4 regions of the Paenibacillus sp. SEL1 genome follow, and region 1 is predicted to be linked to each of the others. Evidence: riboswitches for the same ligand, from Rfam matches in the RefSeq annotation. Region 1 holds a riboswitch; each other region holds the start of a gene.

Region 1 (2,203 bases):
TTGACGTCTGGAGGTTCCCTATCTATTATGTCTCCTATGATGGAACCACGTCTGCGAGAGCTTCATTTTGGCGAGTGGGATGGAAAAACGTATGACATGCTCAAGGATGTGTCGTTGTATCGCGCTTGGATTGATGAGCCGCAACGGATAACCCCTCCTGGAGGAGAGTCTTGGACAGATTTTGTGAATCGTTTGCGGAAATTTCTTGACTCTCTGTATGAATGGCGTGTTGCTATGGAAGTTCGACCCATGGATTTGACTGCTGGGCCGCTCTCTGTTTTGGTCGTTACGCATGGTGGCGTAATTCGTCAGTTAGCTTGTATGCTGATACCGGGCCATGATTTTTGGAGTCTGAATCCGAAGCCGGGAGAAGCATTTAGGATTCAATTGAGGCTGGCAGGACCGCACAATTACATAGCGGAAATGCTCCCTCGTTAGGTTAGGCACCAGTGGATAAAGAGGCTGTTTGGGTTGTAAGCCGCCTCATTTTAACCTATAATCATCAAGTAAAAGAACGGCTTGACTACCACTACATCAAATATCCAGCAGACGAGGTCGGCGCGGTGTGATGAAACTATGGTTTCCCTTGCCTGCGCTGTTAAAAGGGAAGTCGGTGTAAGTCCGGCGCGGTCCCGCCACTGTAAATGGAAACATGCCCGTTAGTCCTGCTTTATGTGCTACTAAGCATATGAAGGAATTTCAGGACATGCATCTTACCATAAGTCAGGATACCTGCCCGTCCGCCTGTCACCATAATCCTTCGAGGAAAGGATGACGTGTTCGCAGTGACTGTCCGTGCGGAAAGAAGCTGCCGCCTGCGCACGATCTGCGCTAACGTGACCCCTGTGTCCTGATATAAGGATGCGGGGGTTTTTTGATAGGAAAAGAAGGCTGGATTTAGAAGATATCTGATGATGCTCAAGTAACGCTCTTAACGATTTTTTTATGAAGGGGTGCATATCATGGCAGGAAAAAAAATAAAGGTTTGGACAACAGGTCTATTGGTTCTGATTTTGGCAGTTGTGCTGAGTGCATGTGGCGCTAATGGAAAAAATGCTGAAAATAAAGAGAATCAGACTTCTGCACAGCAGCCAGGAAAGACCGTAACCGCACAAGAGCCTCCGGGCAAAACAGTTTACCCACTCACAGTTAAGGATGCAACAGGACAGGAATTTACATTCAAAAAAGCGCCGGATAAAATCGTTTCCGTCTCCCCGGCAGAAACCGAGGCGCTGTTCGCCATCGGGCTGGATAAGGAAATAGTTGGCGTCTCCGACTACTCTGATTACCCGGAAGCAGCTACGAAAAAGCCTAAAGTAGGCGGTATTATGAAACCGAACGAAGAGGCGATCATTGCTGCTAACCCGGAAGTCGTTTTTGCAGGGATATCACTTAGTGAACAGGCTACGACCAAGCTGCGCGACATGGGAATTATGATTTTTAAAACGGAACCGAAGACAGTTGAAGATGTCATAGCTAACATCGAATTGTATGGAAAAATCACCGATCATCAGAAAGATGCGAGAGCGGTGACTGACAAGATGAGAGCAGATGTAGCGGAAGTGAAAGAAGGAGTTAAAAATATCGGTAAAGGGCAGAAGCTGCGGGTATACGTCGAGTTTTCACCAGGCTGGACAGTTGGTAAAGGTGAGTTTATGGACGAGCTGATTACTTTGGCGGGCGGCGAAAATGTAGGTGCCACGCAGAAGGGGTGGTACCAAATTAGTGAGGAAAATATTATTGCTGCGAACCCTGACGTGATTTTGTACAGCAAAAGTGTCAAGGACGACAAAACTGGCCAAACGCTCGGCGAAATCATTAAAGCTCGCAGTGGATGGGATCAAATATCGGCTGTTCGCCACAACCGGGTGTTTGCCGTGGATGATAATTTGATCAGTCGTCCGGGTCCACGCGTAACGGAAGGTCTCAAGGAAGTGGCCAAGGGCGTGTATCCTGAAATTTTCAAATGAACCGTAAACTGATCGGCTTTGGAGGGACAGGTCTTGTCTTGCTGTTGCTGACGCTGCTGCTCTGTCTTGGCATCGGCTCGGCCAAGCTTCCGGTCAGCCAGATCACGGGCATTCTGGTTAACCACCTTCCGTGGTTAGGCGATACATTTACACCGGATTGGAATACATCCTCAGAGCAGATTATTTTGAAGGTCAGATTGCCACGAGTGTTACTAGGAATGTTGGTAGGAGCA
Region 2 (2,203 bases), 1.9 Mb from region 1:
CGGTTTGCACAGCGGTCGTTGCCTGCACGGCAGCCATCGCTTGCGGGCGTGCCTGCGTCGCAACCGCAGCGCCGCTCGCGGAGGGTCCAGCGGGCGTAGTCGGGGCTGCGCCTGCCTGCGGTGCAGCCTCTTGTGCGCCCAGCGACCACGGCTCCGCTTCCGTGCGGAGCCGCTGATGCGGCTTGAGCGCTTGCTCGGTCGCATCCAGCGTGTATTTGCGCTGATATCCGCGCGGAGTCACGATCAAGCCGTCATACACCGTTGTCGAGGAATTGCCGATGATTACAGTTGTCAGCATCCCGATGTCATGATTCAGCATATCTTCCAGCGTCGTTACAATAACTTGCTGACGTTCACGATAAGCACTTTTCACCAACCCAACTGGAGTTTGCGGATCGCGGTAACGCAGCAAAATGGACTGCGTCTCCACAATCTGGCGGGTACGCCGACCACTGCGCGGGTTGTATAATGCAATCACAAAATCGGCCGAAGCCGCTGCTTCTACACGCTTCACAATCGTTTCCCATGGGGTCAGATGATCACTCAGACTGATCGTGCAAGCATCATGCATCACTGGCGCCCCCAACAGTGAAGCACAGGACTGAATAGCCGAGATCCCCGGCACGACTTCTACCTCAACCCCGTCCTCGCGTCGCCAGCCTTTTTGCATCAGCACTTCGTACACCAGCCCTGCCATACCATAGACTCCTGCATCTCCACTGGAAATGACAGCTACCTTCTTGCCCATCTCTGCTTGGCGAACCGCCTCCTGCGCACGGCTCACTTCCTCTGTCATCCCTGTGCGTACAATCTCCTGTCCGTTCAACAACGGACGGATCAAATCAACGTAGGTATTGTAGCCGATAATGACCTCACTTTCGGCCAGCGCATCCAGCGCCCGTTTTGTGATATGTTCCATATCTCCTGGTCCAAATCCAATCACCAGCAATTTTCCTAATGGGCTCATCGTGCTCCTCCTATTCACCCTTTTCAGGGTAGCTATCCTATCTATTTCAATGATTTATGCACATCGTGTAACTCAAAAAACCCCATCCTGCCCGGATGGGGTTTCTATGTACGTATCTCTCATCAGACGAAAAAACAGCGTAAGAAGACACTATTTGTCTTCCTCCAGCCTGCCGTTGTTTTCCACCTGTCTGTTTACGCTTCAAACGCTGCTGCACGTTCATATCCACGCAAACCTCTAACCAACATGGAAAAAGCAACGTGTGCCTGATTTCCTGATTTCGTACACCCATCCTCTCCGCGAAGGTTAACGGTGCATACAGATCAAGGTAGGTCTCCTGGCTTGGCATCAACAGATTCTTTCGTCTTCCCCGTTTTTCACGAGTGACCATTTAAAAAAATCCTCTTCCTTACAGTGGCGGGACCGCTCGGGATTTGCACCCGATTCCCTGTTACCCTTTGCTCAACCGCAAAGGCACCTTGTCTGTCCGCTATTTGATTATGGGTCTTATCATAACCTTGCCTCAATCAGTTGTGCAAGCACGAAAAACGCTTTATTTCAAGTTCTCTGCTTTATTTTTTAACATATGTAGCAATTCGTCCGGGTCCGCAGAGATACTTAATAACGCTGGATGCTCAGCCCCGGTAAACCCTTCTTGCACGCTATGACGCACCATTTCTACTAACGGGTCAAAATATCCATTCACATTCAGCAGCCCAATCGGCTTGCGATGAATGCCGATTTGCGCCCAGCACAATACCTCGAACAGCTCCTCAAAGGTTCCCAAGCCACCCGGAAGGGCAATAAACGCATCGGCCATCTCGCTCATTGCCGCTTTACGCTCATGCATGCTTGCTACCTCAATGAACTCGGTAACTCCCTGATGAATGATCTCTGCATCAAATAACAGGGTGGGCATAATGCCAGTGACCTGACCGTCACCCGCCAGTATTCCATCCGCCACCTCTCCCATCAGCCCCCTACTGGAGCCACCGTAGATCAGACGGATATGATGGCGAGCCATGGCTTCTCCCAGCTTGCCTGCCGCTTCAACATATACCGATGAATGTCCAGGTCTGGACCCGGCAAATACACAAATAGAATTCATTAACGTCTCAGCTCCTGTCCTAAGTATCATGCATCGAAACTTATTCATTATATTAGCTAAATATTTTCGCTATAACAAAAATCTTTGTCGATGCATGTCCAACAAAAAAAAAGATAAAGACCTCGCAG
Region 3 (2,203 bases), 1.9 Mb from region 1:
ACGCTGCGTGACAGAGGCTCTTTGGCCAACAGGTCGGCCAGATCGGCAGCTGTCTGTACGCGTGCTGCTGAACTGTTGAAACGGGCTACCGCATCTGCACTTTGCTCAAGCTTGGATAGTGCGGATGGATCGTGTTTGCCAAGTGCAGCCGTCAGGATGGCGATTTCCTCTAGCTTTTCATCAGCAAAGGCCAGCGCTTGCACCAGCTCCTTGTCCAGCTTGTGCTCTGCCTCCAGGCTGACTGGCACATGCAGCAGACTGCATGATGGCTGTACGATAAGCTGCTCGGCAGTGGTCTGTTCTGCTAACTGACCCAGCAGAGCAGCTACAGCGTTCAGGTCGCTGCGCCATATATTGCGTCCGTCAATGACACCAGCGCCCAGCGTTTTTCCTTTAGGAAAGCCATGCTGCAATATATGCTGAAGATTTTCGCCATCATCATACACAAAATCAAGACCCAGCCCCTGTACTGGAAGTACGGACAGACGCTCATAATGATCTAGGCTGCCAAAGTAGGTTTGCAGCATTATATTTAAGGAGGGCGCAGCTTGGGTCAAAGCTTCATAGACTTCCTGGATAATGCCCAGATCCTCTACTGGGAATGAGGTGGTCAGGACAGGTTCATCGATTTGGACCCACTGAACACCTTCTGCTGCTAGTTCAGACAGGACACGGGTGTATAAAGGCAGGAAGGTTCTTATAATAGAGGCAAGCTCCTTACGATCATAGCCTTTGGAAAGGGTAACGAATGAATAGGGGCCGATGAGGACCGGTTTCCCATCAATACCTAGTTCTTGTTTTGCTTCACGATAAGCCTGTAAAGGTTTATTTTCAGTGAACACCGGAACTGCATTCGCCAATTCAGGAACGATGTAGTGATAATTGGTATTCATCCATTTGGTCATTTCACTGGCGGTTGCTCCCTTCTGACCGCGAGCGATCCCGAAGTACACGGACAGAGGAATCGGACCTGCGGGACGATAGTTGAACCGTTCAGGTACTAGACCGAACATCACAGATGTATCCAGCATGTGATCGTAATAGGAGAAGTCTCCGACAGGAATGCGATCAATCCCCTTGTCACGCTGCTTGCTCAGATGCTCCAACCGTAATTTTTTCATCTCCGTCTGCAGTTCGCTTTCGTTAATGCTGCCGTTCCAGAAGCGTTCCAGTGCTTTCTTCCATTCCCGGTTTTCGCCGATACGCGGATATCCCAGATTACTGCTAATTAAGCCGGACAATTCAGGCCATTCAATAATGGACATGTACTTTTCCTCCTAGTGGGTAGCTGTTTTATTTTTACGTACCAAAAAAGGCATTCTTCCCCCCAAGGTTAAAAATAAGTAGGGGAAAGAATGCCTCCGTGATTAAAAAATCAAAAATACGGCGACTGCTCTTAACACCTCCCTATCTTCCGTAGGTACTTGCGATGTTGTTAAAATAGGCAGGTCTCCTGACTTACGGATCATGACGCTCAGCACTCCTTCCCGGTCTGTGGACCAGTGGATATATGAACAGCTGAAAGTTCCCCGTTTACAGTGGCGGGACCGTGCCGGATTTGCACCGGCTTCCCTTTTAAGCCTGATCTGAATAGAACAGACACCTATCTCCAAGCTATGCGGTTAAGGTATGACGAATAATTATGCACTCGTATACTTGTTCACCATCATAAGTGAAACTTACAGGATGCGCAATAGAAACTCCAATGGAATCTGTTAGCTATATGAAAAAAAGACAAGCTTACCCATGATGGGGGCTTGTCTTAGATTAGATATAGCATCTTGCTTGCTGGGTAAGCATCGCCTTATGTCAATGAAACGGTATAACCTGCCTGAATGCTGGCTTTTACATCTACCAGACGCTGGTTGCGACTGCCCCGGAAGGGAAGGGTCAGGTCCTTTTGCTGTTCTACAAAACGACCGTCCACAATCACATCGCACAAAAGTGCCAGTTCCTGTCGCTCCGGATCTGTGAGTAGATCTTCATAGACAAAGCCAGTGTAAGCCCACACGGTTCGGTCGGGACAGGCTTCGCGGAAGTCACGCACAAATTGCGAGCATTCTGCTGCTGAGAAAAACGGGTCTCCCCCGCAGAGAGTCAGTCCATCCAACAACGGATTTTCCATGATGTCACGAATGACCTCCTGTTGTCGTTGGGGGGTGAATGGCTCGCCTGCACGGAAGCTCCATGACTCTGGATTAAA
Region 4 (2,203 bases), 1.7 Mb from region 1:
GGATTCCCTCTTTCAGCAATTGGCTTTGGATGACCTCAGCCATAACAGAGAGCTCTGGACGCTGAGGAAAAGTCAGCAGCGTAACCTCGAACGGCTTGCCTTGCTTAGTCCATGTCCCTTGGGCGTCCTTCTGCCAGCCATCCTTCGTTAACAGCTGATCCGCCGTTCCGTCCAGCGCTTTACGCTCAACTTTACCGAAGGGAAGAATGCTCGGGAACGGACTGCTTGCTTCCGTACCGAAGCCCCTCATGACGGCGCTCACAATCGATGTGCGTGGAATCAGGCTGTCCACCACCTTACGGTTCGCCGCATCCTTGAATACTGGGGATTCCATATTATACACGAGCATATGGGTGCGCAAGGAGGGAGCCGACAGCACCTGTAGCTTGTCGTTCTTTTTCAGTACCTCTGCGTTATCAACCGGAATATCCGTCGCTACATCCACCTCGCCGGATTGCAGCGCCATCAGGCGCGAATTCCCGTCCGTAATGAACTTCATCGTCGCTTCAGCCAATCGTGCCTTCTCGCCCCAATATCCGTCATAACGCTCTACGATCAAGGATTGGTCCTTGTTGAACGCTTTGATTTTAAAGGCGCCTGTCATCGCTGGGTAACTCTGCTCATCTTTCATCGATGTCACATCCAGTACAATCGTCGATGGATCAGCTAGATTGGACACCAACGCCGCATTCGGCTGGTTTGTCGTGATCTTTAAGGCCAGCGGGCCGCTTACATCAATGGACTTCACATTCAGTAAATCCTTCGCCAGATGGCTTTTCTCGATAGAGCGTAGCAAAGATGCTTTTACACTTGCTGCATCCATACTCTTTCCATTATGAAAAGTGACTTTATCCTGCAAGCTGAACGTCCAAACTGTAGGACTATCCTGCTTCCACTCCTTTGCCAGCCAAGCCACAGGCTCCAGCTTTTCATTCAAACGTACCAGTGTCTCACCTGCACCGGATCGCATCACATCCCAGCTATTATCTCCGTGCGGGTCAACACCTGACGGTTTCCATGTATACGCCATTACCAGCTTTTTACCTGTCGCTGTTTGTTGTGCTGACGCGTTCTCATCTTTGCCGGAGCTATTCGACGTCTTATTGCTAGTACATCCCGAAAGAGCCATAACTGCCAGTAACAGCATCACCCCTGTACATATCAACCATGAGCGCCTGCTACGATTGCTAATCATTCGATGAATCCCCCTCTATCTTGTAAAATCATATAAACCTAACGCAAAAGGCGAAAAAAGCATTCCAGACCACTTGATCAGCAGTCAGAAATGCTTTCATTATAAAATGTCAAAACACACCTCGAAGCCAACTCCAAAAACATAGAAGGGATCAGATCGGTTTCAGACATTCCGTATGCAGCACGCCTAACCACCTCCCCAGCATCCCGTGGGTCTGACAGTGATGTCAAAACAGGCAGGTCTCCTGACTCCAAGCGTATCTTTCAGGCCTTCCCGGTTCTTCACAGTTCCAGTGGCTGTTCTGAAAGCTCCAGCAGTATCCTGCTGATGCCTGTATACAGTGGCGGGCCCGTGTCGGAATCAACCGAACTTCCCTTTTAAGTGAACACGCTCAACAACTATCCACATGGTCTCAACAAAACCCCGTACATAGAGTCGTCCGGCTCACACCTGTTTTCTTCCTTTATTTCTTTCCATTACGATCTTATTTTGTTGTCACAGGCTTGTCAATAAAGGCTGCACAATAATTTAAATTTGAACAATATGGCGAGAATGAAGGTAATGGCTATTCATTGCGTGCACGAAATGAACGTGCTAAAATTAGGTATAGAGTAAACCACCGTGTCCGTATACTAAAAAGAGCCTTCGCCGCGCCAACGGCAAAGACTCTTAGGACTTGAAAGGCTGTGGATCACCACCACGGCGCGCTGCACAACTAAATGTTAATGCAAACGAAACCCACCGTTAGGCGCCTAACCTAATTACGCGGTGGGTTTTCGCTTGTCCGAAATTTCCGACGTAGCCAGCGATAAAGTTTACGAATACTAAACACCAGGCTTAGTAACGTAACCATCCAACGCAACACATCGTAGCACGACACAAGGTTGACCATCGGCTTCACCCCCTTTCGGGAAGCTGCACCGTGGTCCGAAAACATCCACCACTATTCAAAATCCATAATTTGGATTATACCATGCCCCTTCCTACCACTCTAGCAAATTCTTCTAG

The links. A riboswitch is a leader RNA that binds a small molecule or an ion and turns the genes downstream of it on or off. The one in region 1 is predicted to bind cobalamin.
Region 2: it holds a riboswitch for cobalamin, as region 1 does, so the genes downstream of both, cobJ (precorrin-3B C(17)-methyltransferase) here and ACYCSE_RS15935 (ABC transporter substrate-binding protein) in region 1, are expected to answer to the same signal.
Region 3: it holds a riboswitch for cobalamin, as region 1 does, so the genes downstream of both, metE (5-methyltetrahydropteroyltriglutamate--homocysteine S-methyltransferase) here and ACYCSE_RS15935 (ABC transporter substrate-binding protein) in region 1, are expected to answer to the same signal.
Region 4: it holds a riboswitch for cobalamin, as region 1 does, so the genes downstream of both, ACYCSE_RS08425 (ABC transporter substrate-binding protein) here and ACYCSE_RS15935 (ABC transporter substrate-binding protein) in region 1, are expected to answer to the same signal.

Annotation. Positions count from the first base shown of each region.
Region 1 is NZ_CM137723.1:3,491,563-3,493,765, forward strand. Features, by position in the region: gene ACYCSE_RS15930 (histidine phosphatase family protein) at 1-438, shown strand, start outside; cobalamin riboswitch at 561-754, shown strand; gene ACYCSE_RS15935 (ABC transporter substrate-binding protein) at 963-1,970, shown strand; gene ACYCSE_RS15940 (FecCD family ABC transporter permease) at 1,967-2,203, shown strand, end outside.
Region 2 is NZ_CM137723.1:1,611,415-1,613,617, forward strand. Features, by position in the region: gene cobJ (precorrin-3B C(17)-methyltransferase) at 1-967, opposite strand, end outside; cobalamin riboswitch at 1,278-1,463, opposite strand; gene ACYCSE_RS07415 (LOG family protein) at 1,521-2,075, opposite strand.
Region 3 is NZ_CM137723.1:1,638,356-1,640,558, reverse strand. Features, by position in the region: gene metE (5-methyltetrahydropteroyltriglutamate--homocysteine S-methyltransferase) at 1-1,265, opposite strand, end outside; cobalamin riboswitch at 1,427-1,622, opposite strand; gene nrdG (anaerobic ribonucleoside-triphosphate reductase activating protein) at 1,805-2,203, opposite strand, start outside.
Region 4 is NZ_CM137723.1:1,836,049-1,838,251, forward strand. Features, by position in the region: gene ACYCSE_RS08425 (ABC transporter substrate-binding protein) at 1-1,195, opposite strand, end outside; cobalamin riboswitch at 1,413-1,616, opposite strand.